Regions from separate parts of the Novosphingobium terrae genome, predicted to be linked through region 2. Evidence: riboswitches for the same ligand, from Rfam matches in the RefSeq annotation. Region 2 holds a riboswitch; each other region holds the start of a gene.
What was found. A riboswitch is a leader RNA that binds a small molecule or an ion and turns the genes downstream of it on or off. The one in region 2 is predicted to bind cobalamin.
Positions count from the first base shown of each region.

Region 1 (3,764 bases), 430 kb from region 2:
TCGCGCCGGGCCAGATCGGTGAGTTGCGCCAGCCCATAGGACCAGTAGCCCGTGCCGCCGATCAACCGCACCAGCACGGCTTTCGCGCCGGACAGTGTGCGTTCGATATAGGTGTCGACCGAGAGCGGATGCTTCAGCGCCGCCAGATTGGCGAGGCGCAGTTCGGGCAGTCCCGCCCGCGCGGCATGCCATCCCGCCGCGAAAGCCCCCAGATCGCTGTCCGAAAAGGACAGGACGATCAGGGGCGCGGGCGATTGGCCAAGATCGGTAGCGACCTCGACCTCATCCAGCCCACGGCTTTCGCGGAAGATAACATGCATCGGCTGGCGTTAGGCGGGGGCCAGCACCGTGTCCAGCACGGCACGGACGGCGGCAGGATCGAGGTGGTCATGCTCGGCGATCACCACCAGCTGGGTGACGCGCGGGCGCTGGCCCCAGGGCTGGTCGTACTGGTGGCGCACACGCTCGCCCACGGCCTGCACCAGCAGGCGCATCGGCTTGCCCTGCACCGCCACGAAGCCCTTCACGCGCAGGATCGCCTGCTCGCGGGCGAGGCGCTGGATGGCCTGCGTCAGGGCTTCGGGGTCGCTGACTTCGGGCAGGGTGATGATGGTGCTGTCGAAATCCTCGTGTTCGTGGTCGTCCTCGCCATCGTGGTGGCTGGGGCGGGCGGCCAGATCGTCCTCGGCAGCGGCGTTGAGGCCGAGGATCACGGCAGGATCGATCACGCCATCGGTGACGGGCAGCATGGGCAGCGGGCGCGGGGCCTCGGCGGCGATGACGGCGCGGGCGGCGTCCAGCGTGGCGGCGTCGACCAGATCGGCCTTGGTCAGCAGCACGATGTCGGCGCAGGCCAGCTGATCCTCGAACACTTCCGAGAGCGGGGTTTCATGGTCAAGACTGTCGTCAGCTGCACGCTGCGCGTCTACCGCCGCCACATCGGGGGCGAAGCGGCCAGCGGCCACAGCCTCGGCATCGGCCAGCGCGATCACGCCATCCACCGTGATGCGGCTGCGGATCGCGGGCCAGTCGAAGGCTTTTAGCAGCGGCTTGGGCAGCGCGAGGCCGGAGGTCTCGATCAGGATATGGTCGGGCTTCTGGGGCAGGGCCAGCAGCTTTTCGACCGTCGGGATGAAATCATCGGCCACGGTGCAGCAGATGCAGCCATTGGCCAGTTCGAGGATCGCGCTTTCGGGGCAGTTCTCGTCGGCGCAGGCCTTCAGGATTTCACCATCGACGCCCACCGTGCCAAACTCATTGACCAGCACCGCTAGGCGGCGTCCGCCCGGGTTCTGAAGCAGGTGACGGATCAGCGTGGTCTTGCCCGAGCCCAGAAAGCCGGTGACGATGGTGACGGGGATTTTTTCGAGCGACATGGGGTCAGACCTCCAGCGGGGGAATGCGGGCGATGGATTGCTTGCGGAAGATGATCGGGCGTTCGCGCCATGGCACGATGCCGTCGGGGCTCTGCGCATAGGCGCTGGCACCGGCGAGGATTTCGGGCACATCGGCGTCCGACAGGCGGCCATAGACATAGGTCCAGCTGCCGGGCCGGGTCAGCGCGATGGAGCAGCCATTGGTGCAGGCCGAAAGGCATTCGGTGGGGCGCACTTCAACATCGCCATCCGCATTGGCGGCAGTCAGCGCCTGCGCCAGCAGAGCGCCGGGCACGGTTTCGCCCTCGCCAAGCGTCTGGCCCGCGCGGCAGGTGGTGCAGACAAAAAGGACGGTATTCTGGCCCACGACGCTTCCATTCCCGAATGCGGGGCGCCTGCACAGACCATCGGGCATCGAACCTTATGCCCGACACCAGATCGACCGGCCACAGCGCACCCCGGCTGTCCGTATTCTCTTGCTGGCAGGTCTCCCGGCTGGCGGATCGGGGGCTGCTTCCAGCCCTGCGCCTGCTTCGCCTTCCCGAGCCTTGCGGCCAGTGGCATCGAAGCGGACTCATCCGTTGACGGTCGCGGGGGCGGCTGTGCTTGAGGCATTCGAAACGCCCTGTCACATTCCCTCTTCGCCTTGTGGTGGAGATGCTCCGCCGCAAGGAACCAACGCGGCGGGGATTGCGGGATTGCGGCGGGGCTGTCAAGGAATGCCGCGATCAGGAGAGTGCCATGACCGCCGACGCCACCACCCAGACGCCCGACGCCGACTTTGACCGCCACAACGCCAAGATGGCCAAGAAAAAGGCTTCTCGCGACAAGATCATGGCCAGCAAGCAGGGCGAAAAAGGGCTGGTGATCGTTCATACGGGGACAGGGAAGGGCAAGTCTTCTTCCGGTTTCGGCATGATCCTGCGCTGTATCGCGCATGGCATGCCCAGCGCGGTGGTGCAGTTCATCAAAGGCGCGTGGGACACCGGTGAGCGTCGTCTGATCGAGCAAAATTTCCCCGATCTGTGCCAATTCCACGCCATGGGCGAGGGCTTTACCTGGGAAACGCAGGACAAGGCTCGCGATATCGCCGCCGCGCGCAAGGGCTGGGAGAAGGCCAAGGAGCTGATCCGCAATCCCGAAATCCGCATGGTGCTGCTCGACGAAATCAACATCGCCCTGCGCTATGAGTATCTGCCGCTGGAGGAAGTGCTGACCTTCCTGCGCGAGGAAAAGCCCGAGATGACCCATGTGGTGCTGACGGGCCGCAATGCCGCGCCCGAGCTGATCGAGCAGGCCGATCTGGTCACCGAGATGACGCTGGTGAAGCACCCCTTCCGCGGCGGCATCAAGGCCCAGGCCGGGGTGGAATTCTAAGCCCTTTATGCCCGCGCTGATGATCCAGGGGACGGGGTCCAATGTCGGCAAGTCCCTGCTGGTGGCGGGGCTGTGCCGGGCGGCGCGTCGGCGAGGGCTAAGTGTTGCGCCTTTCAAGCCGCAGAACATGTCTAACAATGCTGCCGTGACCGCCGATGGTGGCGAGATCGGGCGGGCTCAGGCGTTACAGGCATTGGCCTGCGGGCTGGCGGCACATACCGATATGAACCCGGTGTTGCTCAAGCCTGAGACGGATGTCGGCAGTCAGGTGGTGGTGCAGGGCAAGCGCATCGCCACGGTGAAAGCGCGGGAGTATGCCGCTCTGAAGCCGCAACTGATGGCTCCGGTGCTGGAAAGCTTTCAGCGCCTGAAGGCCGCGCATGATCTGGTCATCGTGGAGGGCGCGGGCAGCCCGGCGGAGGTCAATCTGCGCGGCGGAGACATCGCCAATATGGGCTTTGCCTGCGCGGCACAGGTACCGGTGGTGCTGGCAGGCGATATCGACCGGGGCGGGGTGATTGCCCAGCTTATTGGCACGCAGGCCGTGTTGTCGCCAGGGGATGCGGCGATGGTCCGCGGCTTCCTCATCAACAAGTTTCGTGGCGATCCCTCGCTGTTCGACGATGGCTATCGGCTGATCGAGCAACGCACCGGCTGGCGTGGTTTTGGCGTGCTGCCGTGGTTCACTCAGGCCCATCTGCTGCCTGCCGAGGACGCGCTCGATCTGGGGCATGTCCCTTCGGGTGGACGGGTGAAGGTGGCGGCGCTGGCGCTTTCCCGCATCGCCAATTTCGATGATCTGGACCCGCTGGCTCAGGAGCCGGACATCGATCTCGTGATGATCCGCCCCGGCGAGGCGATCCCCGGCGATACGAAGCTGGTGATCTTGCCCGGCAGCAAAAGCACACGCGGCGATCTGGCGTTTCTGCGCGCTCAGGGCTGGGATGTGGATCTGGCGGCGCATGTGCGGCGCGGCGGGCATGTGCTGGGCATTTGCGGTGGCTATCAGAT
Region 1 covers NZ_JABVZR010000001.1:2,019,247-2,023,010, reverse strand. Annotated here, with positions in the region: gene cobN (cobaltochelatase subunit CobN) at 1-320, opposite strand, end outside; gene cobW (cobalamin biosynthesis protein CobW) at 330-1,376, opposite strand; gene HGK27_RS09230 (DUF1636 family protein) at 1,381-1,743, opposite strand; cobalamin riboswitch at 1,841-2,071, opposite strand; gene cobO (cob(I)yrinic acid a,c-diamide adenosyltransferase) at 2,118-2,753, shown strand; gene HGK27_RS09220 (cobyric acid synthase) at 2,761-3,764, shown strand, end outside.
Region 1: linked by a shared signal. The riboswitch ahead of HGK27_RS09230 (DUF1636 family protein) and the one ahead of HGK27_RS11085 (TonB-dependent receptor) in region 2 are both predicted to bind cobalamin.

Region 2 (3,764 bases):
TGCCCCGCCGCCACGATCCGCCCGGGATCGACGCCATAGGCCGCCGCCGCAGGTGAGCGCAGCCAGGCCAGAGCGGCATGAGCATCCTCCACCGTATGGCTGAAGCTGAAAGCGCCGGGCGCGCCCCAGACGCCGCGATAATGGATCGCCAGCACATTCCAGCCCTTGCGCTGAAACACCCGCGCCAGATCGAGGTTCAGCTCCGTGCCGGGAAAGCCATGCAGCAACAGCACAGTGGGATGCAGCCCCGCGCCGGAGGCCACAAACAGCCGCGCGGGCACCTGCACCCCGCCCGTGGGATAGCGGATCTGTTCAAGGCGGGCGGGATGCCGGGGATCGTGCGGCGGGTCGGAGTCAGTCTGGGCAGAGGCCGCCCCGGACAGGCTGGCCGCCAGAACCAGCCCAAGAAGAAGTTTGCCCATCAAGCTCTCCGGAAAGGATCAGGTTTCGATCGGCACGCTGGGCTGGGTGTTGGTGAAGACCTCGATGCTGTCATCCACCGCCTTCATGCTGTAGGCGTTCACCGGCTGCGAGCGGTTCACCCACAAAGCGTAATAGAGATGGTCCGACCGCGCATTGTCGCTGTTGGGATGGATCAGGATGGTCAGACCCAAGCTGTTGAGCTGGAGCCATGGGATCACCACCGGCAGCAGCTCGTTCTGGAAGCCGAAATAGAAGCTGGGCGTCACATGAGGCCCGCGCGGCTTCAGATTCCAGTCGCCCAGCTCCACATCGAAACGTTCGGCCACCCAGCGGCGCAGCAGGGCCGCCTTGTAGTGATTGTCCTCATCGAAATAGATATGGGCGTGGTAGCTCTTGATATCGGTGTAGGGGCGCGGATGGGTTGGCAGCACCTCCTCCCCCGTCCGCACCGAGGCGGGCTGAGGCGTGGGCTGGGCAGCGGTGTGATAGCCCCATTCGCTCTTGCCCGAGAAGGTGGAGGGCCGCAGCGGCAGCGTTCCACCTGCCTTGCCCGCCGGAATACCCACACTTGCCGCCGGGGTGATCACCTCTCCCGCCGTCGCTGCCGAAGCCGTGTTGGCCCAGCTGGCCGAAGCCAGAGCGCCCATCGTCATCATGCCGCCGGTCAGCAGGCTGCGGCGGTCCGGGGCCGGGATCTCGGCCCATGGCTGTTTCTCTGTCTGGTCTTCAGGGTGGGCCATAGTCTGTCTCCATCTTTGCCTGACGATCCGCATGCGCGTGTCATTGCCAATTGTCTATAGGTTTGATAGAGAATAATGCGTCATTTGCGCCACGCCCGATTGCATCTGCCCCGCCAGAGCATTTTCACCTTGCGCGGGGGTACAGATTCTGTTGAGAGCCGGGCCGAAGGCATCTGCCTTCCACCCGCATCGGTGCCCGCAAGGGCTTAATAGGGAACATGGTGAGGATCATCCGATCCGAAACCGGGCTGTCCCTGCAACTGTGAGCGGCGAGTGCGATACAAGGGCATCCTGCCAAAACGTCAGGATGCAGCCACTGGGCCGGACGCAAAATCATGCGAGGCCCGGGAAGGTTTGTACCGCGCGACGACCCGTGAGCCAGGAGACCTGCCGCTGCGTGTCGCTCTTGCCCGGCCCAGGGGATGGCCAAGGCACGGTTGCATTTCCGTCTGAGCGACGAACAGCATGGCCGGGGGCCATGAGCGCCGGGGCAGCGGGCATCAACGCCTGCCCGCCTGTTTCGGCGAGGGGATGCCCTGCGCCTGTGCGCGGGGCAGGCCTTGCCCCCTGCCCGTCGTCTGGCGTCGGGGGAAAGATCATGATCGGGCAGCATCGCTTTGCCACGGCAGGTCCGCAGGCGCGGTGAAAGCCGCCAACCCGGCGCCTTTTCAAAGCCATAGAGCAAGATCCGTCTCTTCAGGGGGAACATTCATGACCATCTTCACCCATGCGCCGGCACTGCGCCGCGCCTGCCTGGGCGCTTCGGTGCTGGTGCCGCTTTGCGCCGCGCCCGCCGCCGCCCAGAGCGCTCAGGACGCCGACAACATCCTTGTGATCGGCCAGCAGACCCAGACCCTGACGCGGCCCGATGCCACCGGCAGCCGCCTCAACCTCACCCCGCTGCAGACCCCGGCCTCGATCACCAGCATCGATGGCGAGGCAATCCGCGCGCGCGGCGATATGTCCATTGCCGAAGCCGAGGCCCGCGCGCCCGGCTTCTTCAACATCGGCAATCCCGGCAATGGCGGCACGGCGCTGGCTGCGCGTGGGTTCAGCGGCCAAGGCTCGATCCTGCAGCTGATCGACGGTGTGCGCCTCTTCCCGGCGGCGGGCACCATCACCTTCCCCACCGACCCGTGGATGGCCGAGCGCATCGATGTGCTGAGCGGCCCGGCCTCGGTGCTCTATGGGCAGGGCTCGCTGGGCGGCGCGGTCAATGTCATCATGCGCAAGCCCAACACGCAGCGCACCGAGTTCGAGAGCGAGATCGGCTATGGCTCGCAGAACACCTTCCATGCCGCAGCGGGGCTTGGCGGGCCGATCGGCGAGCGCCTGTCCTATCGCGTCGATGCCAGCTATCGCCGTTCGGATGGCTATGTCGATCGCGGCCATTCGGACAGTCTGGCGCTGTCCGCCACTGTGCGCTGGGCGACCACCGACACGCTGACCTTCACCCTGCGCGATGATTACGGCGACCAGCATCCGATGAAATACACCGGCACGCCGCTGGTGAATGGCAGGCTGGATCTGGGCCTGCGCCACCAGAACTACAATGTGGGCGACGCGCATATCCGCTATCGCGACAACCGCGCCACCCTGCAGACCGACTGGACGCCGTCTGACAGCATCAGCCTCACCAATCTGGGCTATGTGCTGACCAGCAAACGCCAGTGGCGCGATCTGGAAAGCTATTGCTGGGTGGCCGCCGACGGCAATTGCCACAATGGCTACAACTACAGCCCCGCCACGCCCGGCAACATCTATCGCACCGACAATTACGGCATCGGCCATGACCAGACCCAATGGGGGGATCAGGGCAGCGTGACGTTCAAGATCCCGCTGAGCGATACCATCAGCACCGATCTGGTTGCCGGTTTCGATGTGAACAGCATCCAGCTGACCTATTCCAACGATTTCGGATCGGACACGCAGGAAGACAGCGTCACCCCCACCGGCTTCAACCCGGGCCTGTTCTATGACACGCAGGGCATCGCTCCGCGCTATCGCACCCAGACCACCGAATATGCCTTCTTCGCCGAAGACCGGCTGAAGTTTGGCGAACAATTCTCGCTGATCACCGGCATCCGGCACGAGAATGACGAGATCAAGCGCTGGACCCGCACCTATCCCACCGGCAATGGCGGCGTTGACACCTTCGCCTTCGACAAGAGGCTGACCAACACCACCTGGCGCGTCGGCGGCGTCTATCAGCCGATCCCGACGGTTTCGCTCTATGCGCAATACAGCACCGGCACCGATCCGCTGGGCACGCTGACCACCTATTCCACCGCCCAGACCCAGTTCAGCAACGCCACCGGCAATCAGGTGGAAGTGGGCGCCAAGGGCAGCTTCTGGGGCGGGCGCGGCACGGCCACGCTGGCGGCCTATCGCATTGTGAAGAAGGGACTGCTGTACCAGCAGACGCTCAGCAGCCCGATCCAGCAGGTGGGGCAGCAATCGTCGAAGGGGATCGAGGCTGCGGTGTCGCTCAACCTGCCCGCCGGTTTCGGGATCGACGCCAATGGCACGGTGCTGAAGGCGCGTTACGACGATTTCTACTCCGGCGGAGTCAGCTTCAACGGCAAGGCGCCGCCCAATGTG
Region 2 covers NZ_JABVZR010000001.1:2,445,544-2,449,307, forward strand. Annotated here, with positions in the region: gene HGK27_RS11075 (alpha/beta hydrolase) at 1-422, opposite strand, end outside; gene HGK27_RS11080 (DOPA 4,5-dioxygenase family protein) at 441-1,163, opposite strand; cobalamin riboswitch at 1,337-1,572, shown strand; gene HGK27_RS11085 (TonB-dependent receptor) at 1,875-3,764, shown strand, end outside.

Region 3 (3,764 bases), on a different contig from region 2:
CCGCGATATCGCCCTTCAGGCGGAAAGCGGCGGGTTCGACAGCATCCTGCTGCCCTCCGGCTACAATCTGGGGATCGACACCACGGCTTTCGCGGCGGGAATCGCCCCGCTGCTGCGCCGCATGGCCCTGCTGATGGCGGTGCGCATCGGCGAAAGCTGGCCGCCGCAACTGGCCCGCCAGATCGCCACCATCGACCGGATGCTGGGTGGGCGCCTGAAGGTTAACATCATCTCCTCCGAAATGCCGGGCGAGGTGCTGGGCTCGCGCGAACGTTACGCCCGCACTGCCGAGGCCATGTCCATCCTGCGCAGCCTGCTGAACGGGCAGCCGCTCGACCATGAGGGTGAATTCTGGAAGCTGAAGCTCGATCCGCCGCGGATCAGCACGGTTTCGGGCAAGGCGCCGCTGTTCTATTTCGGCGGCCTGTCGCCCGATGCGCGTGAAACCGCCGCCAAGGGTTGCGATGTCTATCTGATGTGGCCCGGCAAGCGCGAGGAAATCGCCGCCACCATCGCCGATATGAAGGAGCGGGCCGCCCGCCATGGCCGCAGCCTGCGCTTCGGCTATCGCGTCCATGTCGTGGTGCGCGACACCGAGGAAGAGGCGCGCGCCGCCGCCGACCGACTGCTCTCCAGGCTCGATCTGGCGCAGGGGGCGGCCATTCGCGCGCGCTCGCTGGATTCGCAATCGGCGGGGGTGCAGGCGCAGACTGCGCTGCGTGAGCAGGCCGTCGATGGCTATGCCGAGGAGAATCTCTGGACGGGCATCGGGCAGGCCCGTTCAGGCTGCGGCGCGGCGCTGGTGGGCAACCCGGACCAGATTCTGGCCAAGCTCACCATGTATCGCGAGATGGGCATCGATGCCTTTATCCTCTCGGGCTATCCCCATGCGGCGGAGGCAGATCTGTTCGCCCGGCATGTGCTGCCAAGGCTCGATCACGCGCCGCTGTAGCAGGGTGGCTTCAGGCCCCGGATCGATCAGAAATTTCAAGTTGCACCGCCGCGAGCATTCTGGTCATAGCGGCGCTGGATGCAGGCCGGAGAGACCGGTTCGCATCCGACCCGCACTGGTGCCCGCAAGGGCTTAAAATGGGAACGCGGAGAGGATCGGTTCTGGCCGATCCGAAACCGGGCTGTCCCTGCAACTGTGAGCGGTGAGTGCGATACTTGCAGTGCTTCGTCACAGGAACGGAGCGCGGCCACTGGGGCAGACGCTAACGCATGCGGGCCTCGGGAAGGCTTTGTATCGTGCGATGACCCGCGAGCCAGGAGACCTGCCAGCGTGGGGTCGCTCTTGCCGGGGCCCAGGGGGTGGCCATGGCACGGTGCTTGTCCGTCTGAGCGACGTGTCCATGGCCGGGGGCCATCAGCGCCAGAGCATGGCGGGCGATAGCGCCTGCCTGCCTGTTCTGGCGAAGAACGGGGCGTGCCGTTGCGGCATGGTCTGGTTCTGCCCCTTGCCCGTCGCCTGGCGTGGGGAATGTATTCGTGAAGAATCCGGGATTTTCGAGCGCGATGGCTCTGGCCCTTGCCATATCCAATTTTGGCATGGCGCAGGTCGCTCTGGCCGATGATACGGCCAGCGATGCCGAGAACGGCGCAGACAAGTCCACCATCGTGGTGACGGCCTCGCGTCAGGACCTGCTGGGCAAGGCGTCGACCGCCAGCGAGGGCACGGTGACGCGCGCGGAAGTGGAACTGCGCCCGATCTATCGTGCCAGCCAATTGTTTGAAGCTGTGCCGGGCCTCGTCGTCACCATCCATTCGGGCGAGGGCAAGGCGCAGCAATATCTCATTCGCGGCTACAACCTCGATCACGGCACCGATTTCGCCAGCTTTGTCGATGACATGCCCGTCAACCGCCCGACCAACGCCCATGGGCAGGGCTATTCCGATCTCAACTTCCTGATCCCCCAACTGGTGGCGGGGATCGACTACACCAAGGGGCCCTACACCGCCGGGATTGGCGACTTTGGCTCGGTGGCCTCGGCGCATACGCGGCTGCTCGATGATATGCCCGCGCAGATGGCCGTCACCATCGGCACCGATGGCTATCAGGAGCTGTTCGGCGGCGGCACGCTGCATTTCAGCAATGGCGGCAAGCTGCTTGGGGCGGTCGATCTGGGTCATTACGATGGGCCGTGGCAACCCAAGCAGAACTTCAAGAAGGTCAACGCCGCGCTGCGCTACTCGCAAGGGACGGCGACGGATGGCTTCAGCCTGACCGGCATGTATTACAAAAGCGGCGGCGGCCTCATCACCGACCAGCCCGAGCGCGCCATCGAGGAGGGGGTGATCGGTCGCTATGGCACGCTCGATCCCACCGATCACAGCCTGTCGGAGCGTTTCAGCCTGTCGGGCCATCTTGAGAAGGGGCTGGGCAGCGGTCAGCTTTCGGTCAGCGCCTATGCCATCCATTCCACCATGACGCTGTGGAACAACTTCACCCATTATCTGCTCGATCCGGTCAATGGCGATCAGGAAGAGCAGGATGAGCGGCGCACCACCATCGGCGGTGCGGCCAGCTACAAGGTCAAACACGATCTGGGCGGGATCAGCTTCGAGACCGTAGTGGGGCTGAACGCTCGCTATGACGGCGCCTTTGTCGACCGCAAGCATACGCTGCGGCGCACCACCATTCTGCCTTACTGCAACGCTCAGGATGATGACGGCAACACCACCACCTTCAGCGCGGTGAATGGCAATTGCACCGCCGATCATGTGCGGCTGCTCGATCTGGCGCCCTATGTGCAGGAGACGGTGCGCTTCACCCCATGGCTGCGCGCGGTCGTCGGTCTGCGTGAGGAATATTACCACGCTACCGACCGCAGCGAGATCGACGGCGGCAGCTATGCCCAGCATCAATGGCTGGCCCAGCCCAAGGCCAATCTGATCATCGGGCCTTTCGCCAAAACCGAATTTTACGCCAGCTGGGGCAAGGGCTTCCACTCCAACGATGTGCGCGGCGTGTTCGGCACGGTCGCGGCCGAGGGCATTCAGGCGAGCGGCGTGGCCACCCCGCTGCTCTCATCAACGACCGGTGTCGAGCTGGGCCTGCGCAGCAATCTGATCCCGAAGCTGCAGCTGCAGCTGGCCGTCTTCCAGCAGGATTTCGGCTCCGAGCTGACCTACAATCCGGATACCGGTCAGGATGAGGCCGGCGCCCCCAGCCGCCGTCAGGGCCTCGAGGTCGGCGGGCAGTACCATCCCTTCAAATGGCTGGAACTGAACGCGGATCTCGCTTTCTCCAAGCCGCGCTATCACACCAGTGATCTGGCCGCCTACGGGCTGGACCAGCCCTATATCGCCGACGCGCCCAATTTCATCTATTCCGCAGGCGTGCTGGTGAACGGGTTGGGGCCGATTTCGGGCGGGTTGCAATGGCGTCGACTGGGCACCCATTCGCTCAATGATGGCGAGAAATATCCGCAGGATGGCGGTTACAGCGAGTGGAACCTCGATGTCTCCTACGCCTTGCCTGCCGGGCTAAAGTTCACCGCCAGCATCTTCAACCTGTTCAACAGCAAGGATGCGGCGGCAGATTATTACTACACCAGCCGCCTGCAGGGCGAGCCCGCCGAGGGCATCACCGGCTTCCAGACCCATCCGCTGGAACCACGCTCGGCACGCTTTACCCTCTCCAAAACCTTCTGAGGCTGATGCGTTAAACGCAGCATCATGCCGCCCTATGTGGCGGTGTGATGCTGGCGATCAAGGGCAGAGAATTCGGAACCTCCCTGAACAGATCGGCGTTTCATTCATCG
Region 3 covers NZ_JABVZR010000002.1:251,513-255,276, reverse strand. Annotated here, with positions in the region: gene HGK27_RS19745 (LLM class flavin-dependent oxidoreductase) at 1-952, shown strand, start outside; cobalamin riboswitch at 1,052-1,296, shown strand; gene HGK27_RS19740 (TonB-dependent receptor) at 1,489-3,654, shown strand.
Region 3: linked by a shared signal. The riboswitch ahead of HGK27_RS19740 (TonB-dependent receptor) and the one ahead of HGK27_RS11085 (TonB-dependent receptor) in region 2 are both predicted to bind cobalamin.

Region 4 (3,764 bases), on a different contig from region 2:
CCATAGCAGATGTGAACAGCCGTTTCGCATTTCAGCCCTTCGGCGGCCCGTTCCAGCGTGGCGACGCCCCAGTCGTTGACCTCGTCGAAGAAGACGTTGAACGCAGGTTCGTCAAACTGGATGATGTCGACGCCGGCTGCCTCCAGTTCCCTGGCCTCTTCATTGAGTATTTTGGCAAACTCCCAGGCCAGCTTTTCCCGGCTCTTGTAATGGTCGTCATAGAGCGTATCGATCATGGTCATGGGTCCGGGCAGCGCCCATTTGATCGGCTTATCGGTCTGTTGGCGCAGGAATTTGGCGTCTTCGACAAAGACTGACCTGGGGCGGGTGACGGCGCCGACGACTGTCGGCACGCTCGCATCATAGCGGTCACGGATTCGGATGGTTTCGCGCTTCTCGAAATCGACGCCATCGAGATGCTCGATAAAGGTCGTGACGAAGTGCTGGCGCGTCTGCTCGCCGTCGCTGACAATATCGATGCCTGCCTGACGCTGATCGTCCAGCGACAGGCGCAGGGCATCCTGCTTGCCCTCGATCAAACCCTCGTCTTCCAGTTTCCAGGGTGACCAGAGTGTCTCGGGCTGCGCGAGCCAGGAGGGTTTGGGCAGACTGCCGGCGGTTGAGGTTGGCAACAATGTCTTCATGATGGAGAACCTTGATCTTGGGGGAGGGTCAAAAGGCGTAAGCGGCGGACCATTGTTCGAGGACAGCCCTGTAGGGCTTCATGAAATGCTCCTCGGCGAACTTGCCCTGTTCGACGGCCAGACGGCTGCGTTCCTCACGATCGTAGACGATCTGGGTCGAGGAATAGTCCTGATGCTTCAGGCTGGGTTGATAGCAATGACCGGCCTGCGAATTGGCGTTGTAGATTTCGGGGCGATAGATTTTCTGGAAGGTTTCCATCGTGCTGATGGTACCGATCAGCTCAAGATTGCTGTAATCGCTCAGCAGATCTCCGGTGAAATAGAAGGCGAAAGGCGCAACGCTGCCTCGCGGCATGAAATAGCGCACTTGCAGGCCCATTTTCTTGAAATACTCATCGGTCGAGGAAAATTCATCCTGCCGGTATTCGATGCCCAGAATGGGATGCTTATTTCCTGTCCGGTGATAGGTCCTGCTGCTTGAGACGCTCAGGCAGATGACCGGCGGCTTGTTGAACTTTGCCTGATAAGCATCGGACTTTAGGACATGCTTGAAAATCTTCCCGTGCAGGTCGCCGAAATGATCGGGAAGGCTGAAGCCGGATTGTCCCTTGTTGTGTTCGGGCAGCAGGACGCTGAAGTCATAATCCCGCACATAGGAAGAGAAATTGTTGCCGACGATGCCCTCAAGGCGCGCACCGGTTTGCTTGTCGATGATGGTGGTGCTGAGCACCTCGATCATCGGGAAAGCTTCGCTGCTGCCGTCCTTGCCGATGGTCATCTCGATGGAGATGATATCCAGTTCGAGGGCATAGCGATCCCCCTCGGGATTGTCCCAATCAGCCAGCGCATTGAAGCGATTGTCGATCATCGTCAGAGCCTTGCGCAGATTGTCCTGGCGGCTCTCCCCTCTGGCCAGATTGGCGAAGTTGGTGGTGATGCGGGTGTTGTCCGCAGGGCGGTAATGCTCATCAAAGCGGATGCTTTTGATCGAAAAGGTAAGGTCGTTTCTGGTCATGACCTGCTGTCCTTGAGCGGTTCCCGGATCGCGGTCGGGGCGGATACGGGGGAGGGCGAGGCTGGCGCCGGTTGCGGGCATGCGAAGTCTCCTTCGGGCCAGCGTGTTTGCTGGTCCGTCATGATGGTCGAGGTGATGGGTTGGTTGGCGCGCGCCGCGTCAGGCGGGGATCAGCCCCGGCAGCACGGCGCGCTCACGCATTCGTCGCTGCGGGACGGAATGGAACAGGGCTGAAAACATCGACCGATCACCTGCTTTTGCCGGGCGTAAGGGCCGAAGGAAGAGCGCGCATGGCTTAAACAGGCCCGGATGGCGCATAAGCCCCGTGCCTTGCTGCAAGCGCGATCCACCGGAGGAACCCCCGTCCGAGGAACGTTATGGCGCCGAAGGCAGGTCTCCTGGCTTGCGGGTCATCGCGGTGGTTCCGGCCTTCCCAATGCCCTTGCGGGGCATCAGTGGCACAACATGGAACCGCCACTCGCCGCTTACAGTTGCGGGGGCAGCGCCGGACTCTGCCTCCCAATGCGAACATTGCGCAGGCACCACCGGCTTCCCGTCTTAGCCCCGCCGTCACGCCTGAGGCGGGGAACCTCGACAGGGTCTATCAACACCATTGGAAGGCCGCTGTCAAGCATCATATAAAGATATCGTTATATGATGCTTTGGGCAGGGCGCGCGCATGGTGGCCGGGGTGCCGTGCCTGTCAGGCAGGCTCGTCGCCATAGAACAGCTTGCCGGGGTCGATCTCGGGGCGGCCCTGGCTGACGCGATGGGCATTGGCGTCGCGCAACGAATAGACGCAGCCGCAATATTCCTGCTGGTAAAAACGCTCGCGCTTGGAGATCTCGATCATGCGCGCCGCGCCGCCACCCTTGCGCCAGTTGAAGGTCCAGTAGCTGATCCCGGGGTAACGGGCTGCCGCGCGCTCACCACGGCCGTTGATCTGCTCCATGTTCTTCCAGCGCGAGATGCCCAACGAGGAGGTGATCACCGGAAAGCTATGCTCATGAGCGTAAAGCGCGGTGCGCTCGAAACGCATGTCGAAGCACATGGTGCAGCGGATCCCGCGTTCGGGCTCCTGTTCCATGCCGCGTGCGCGCTTGAACCAGTTGGCCGTGTCGTAATCGGCATCGACGAATGGGATGCCGTGCTGCTCGGCAAAGCGGATGTTCTCTTCCTTGCGCAGCAGATGCTCCTCCCTCGGGTGAATGTTGGGATTGTAGAAGAAGATCGTGTAGTCGATGCCGCTGGCGGTCATGGCCTCCATCACCTCGCCAGAGCAGGGCGCGCAGCAACTGTGCAGCAGCACTTTCTTCTGCCCCTCGGGCGGGGTGAGAATGGGGCGGTTTATGGCCGGTCTGGTCGCATCATTGTTCATGGGTCACCCACATCGAAAAGAGCGGGTTGACGGAACGCATGACCGTTACGCCCGGCAAGGCCGAGCGCATGATGATGCGGCCCACCGGACACCCCGCCGGAAGCACGTTATGATGTCGAAGGCAGGTCTCCTGGCTTGCGGGTCATCACGGCGACTCCGGTCTTCCCGGCCTTTGAGAGGCCAGTGACACGGGATGGAGTCACCGCTCACCGCTTACAGTTGCGGGGGCAGCGCCGGATTCTGCCTTCTCAGGCATCACCGGCTTCCCGTCTTAGCCCTGCCACCCGCTTTTCATGGCATGCGAGCAGGGAACCTTGACGCTTTTTCTCAGCGCCACCTCTCGGCGCTTGTCAATCGCTTTGCTGTGAAAGGTGGCAGAGGGCCTTGGCGATGCCTGTGATTGCCGTTGCCCTGTACAGCGAGGCACTGTCGGACCCGTTTCCTGCCGCTCGCCAATTTGCAAACTTCGCAGATTTGCAGGTTTTTCTTCGCAAAGGCTCGCCATTTCAGCCGTTTTCTCTGAGCCTATGCTGGCGAATAAGGCGGATGCCCTCCCGGGGCGTAACGCCAGCATAGAGCACAACAGCGATGACCAATGCTTTTCGCAAATCCTTGCCCGGCAGCACTGTCGACTACATCGACACGTACGCCGCCATCGAGGCGATCCGCCCCGGCGCCTATGATGGGCTGCCCTATGTCTCGCGCGTGCTGGCCGAACAATTGGTGC
Region 4 covers NZ_JABVZR010000002.1:856,894-860,657, reverse strand. Annotated here, with positions in the region: gene HGK27_RS22270 (methionine synthase) at 1-644, opposite strand, end outside; gene HGK27_RS22265 (DUF1852 domain-containing protein) at 673-1,659, opposite strand; cobalamin riboswitch at 2,030-2,268, opposite strand; gene HGK27_RS22260 (epoxyqueuosine reductase QueH) at 2,363-3,037, opposite strand; cobalamin riboswitch at 3,141-3,369, opposite strand; gene acnD (Fe/S-dependent 2-methylisocitrate dehydratase AcnD) at 3,626-3,764, shown strand, end outside.
Region 4: linked by a shared signal. The riboswitch ahead of HGK27_RS22265 (DUF1852 domain-containing protein) and the one ahead of HGK27_RS11085 (TonB-dependent receptor) in region 2 are both predicted to bind cobalamin.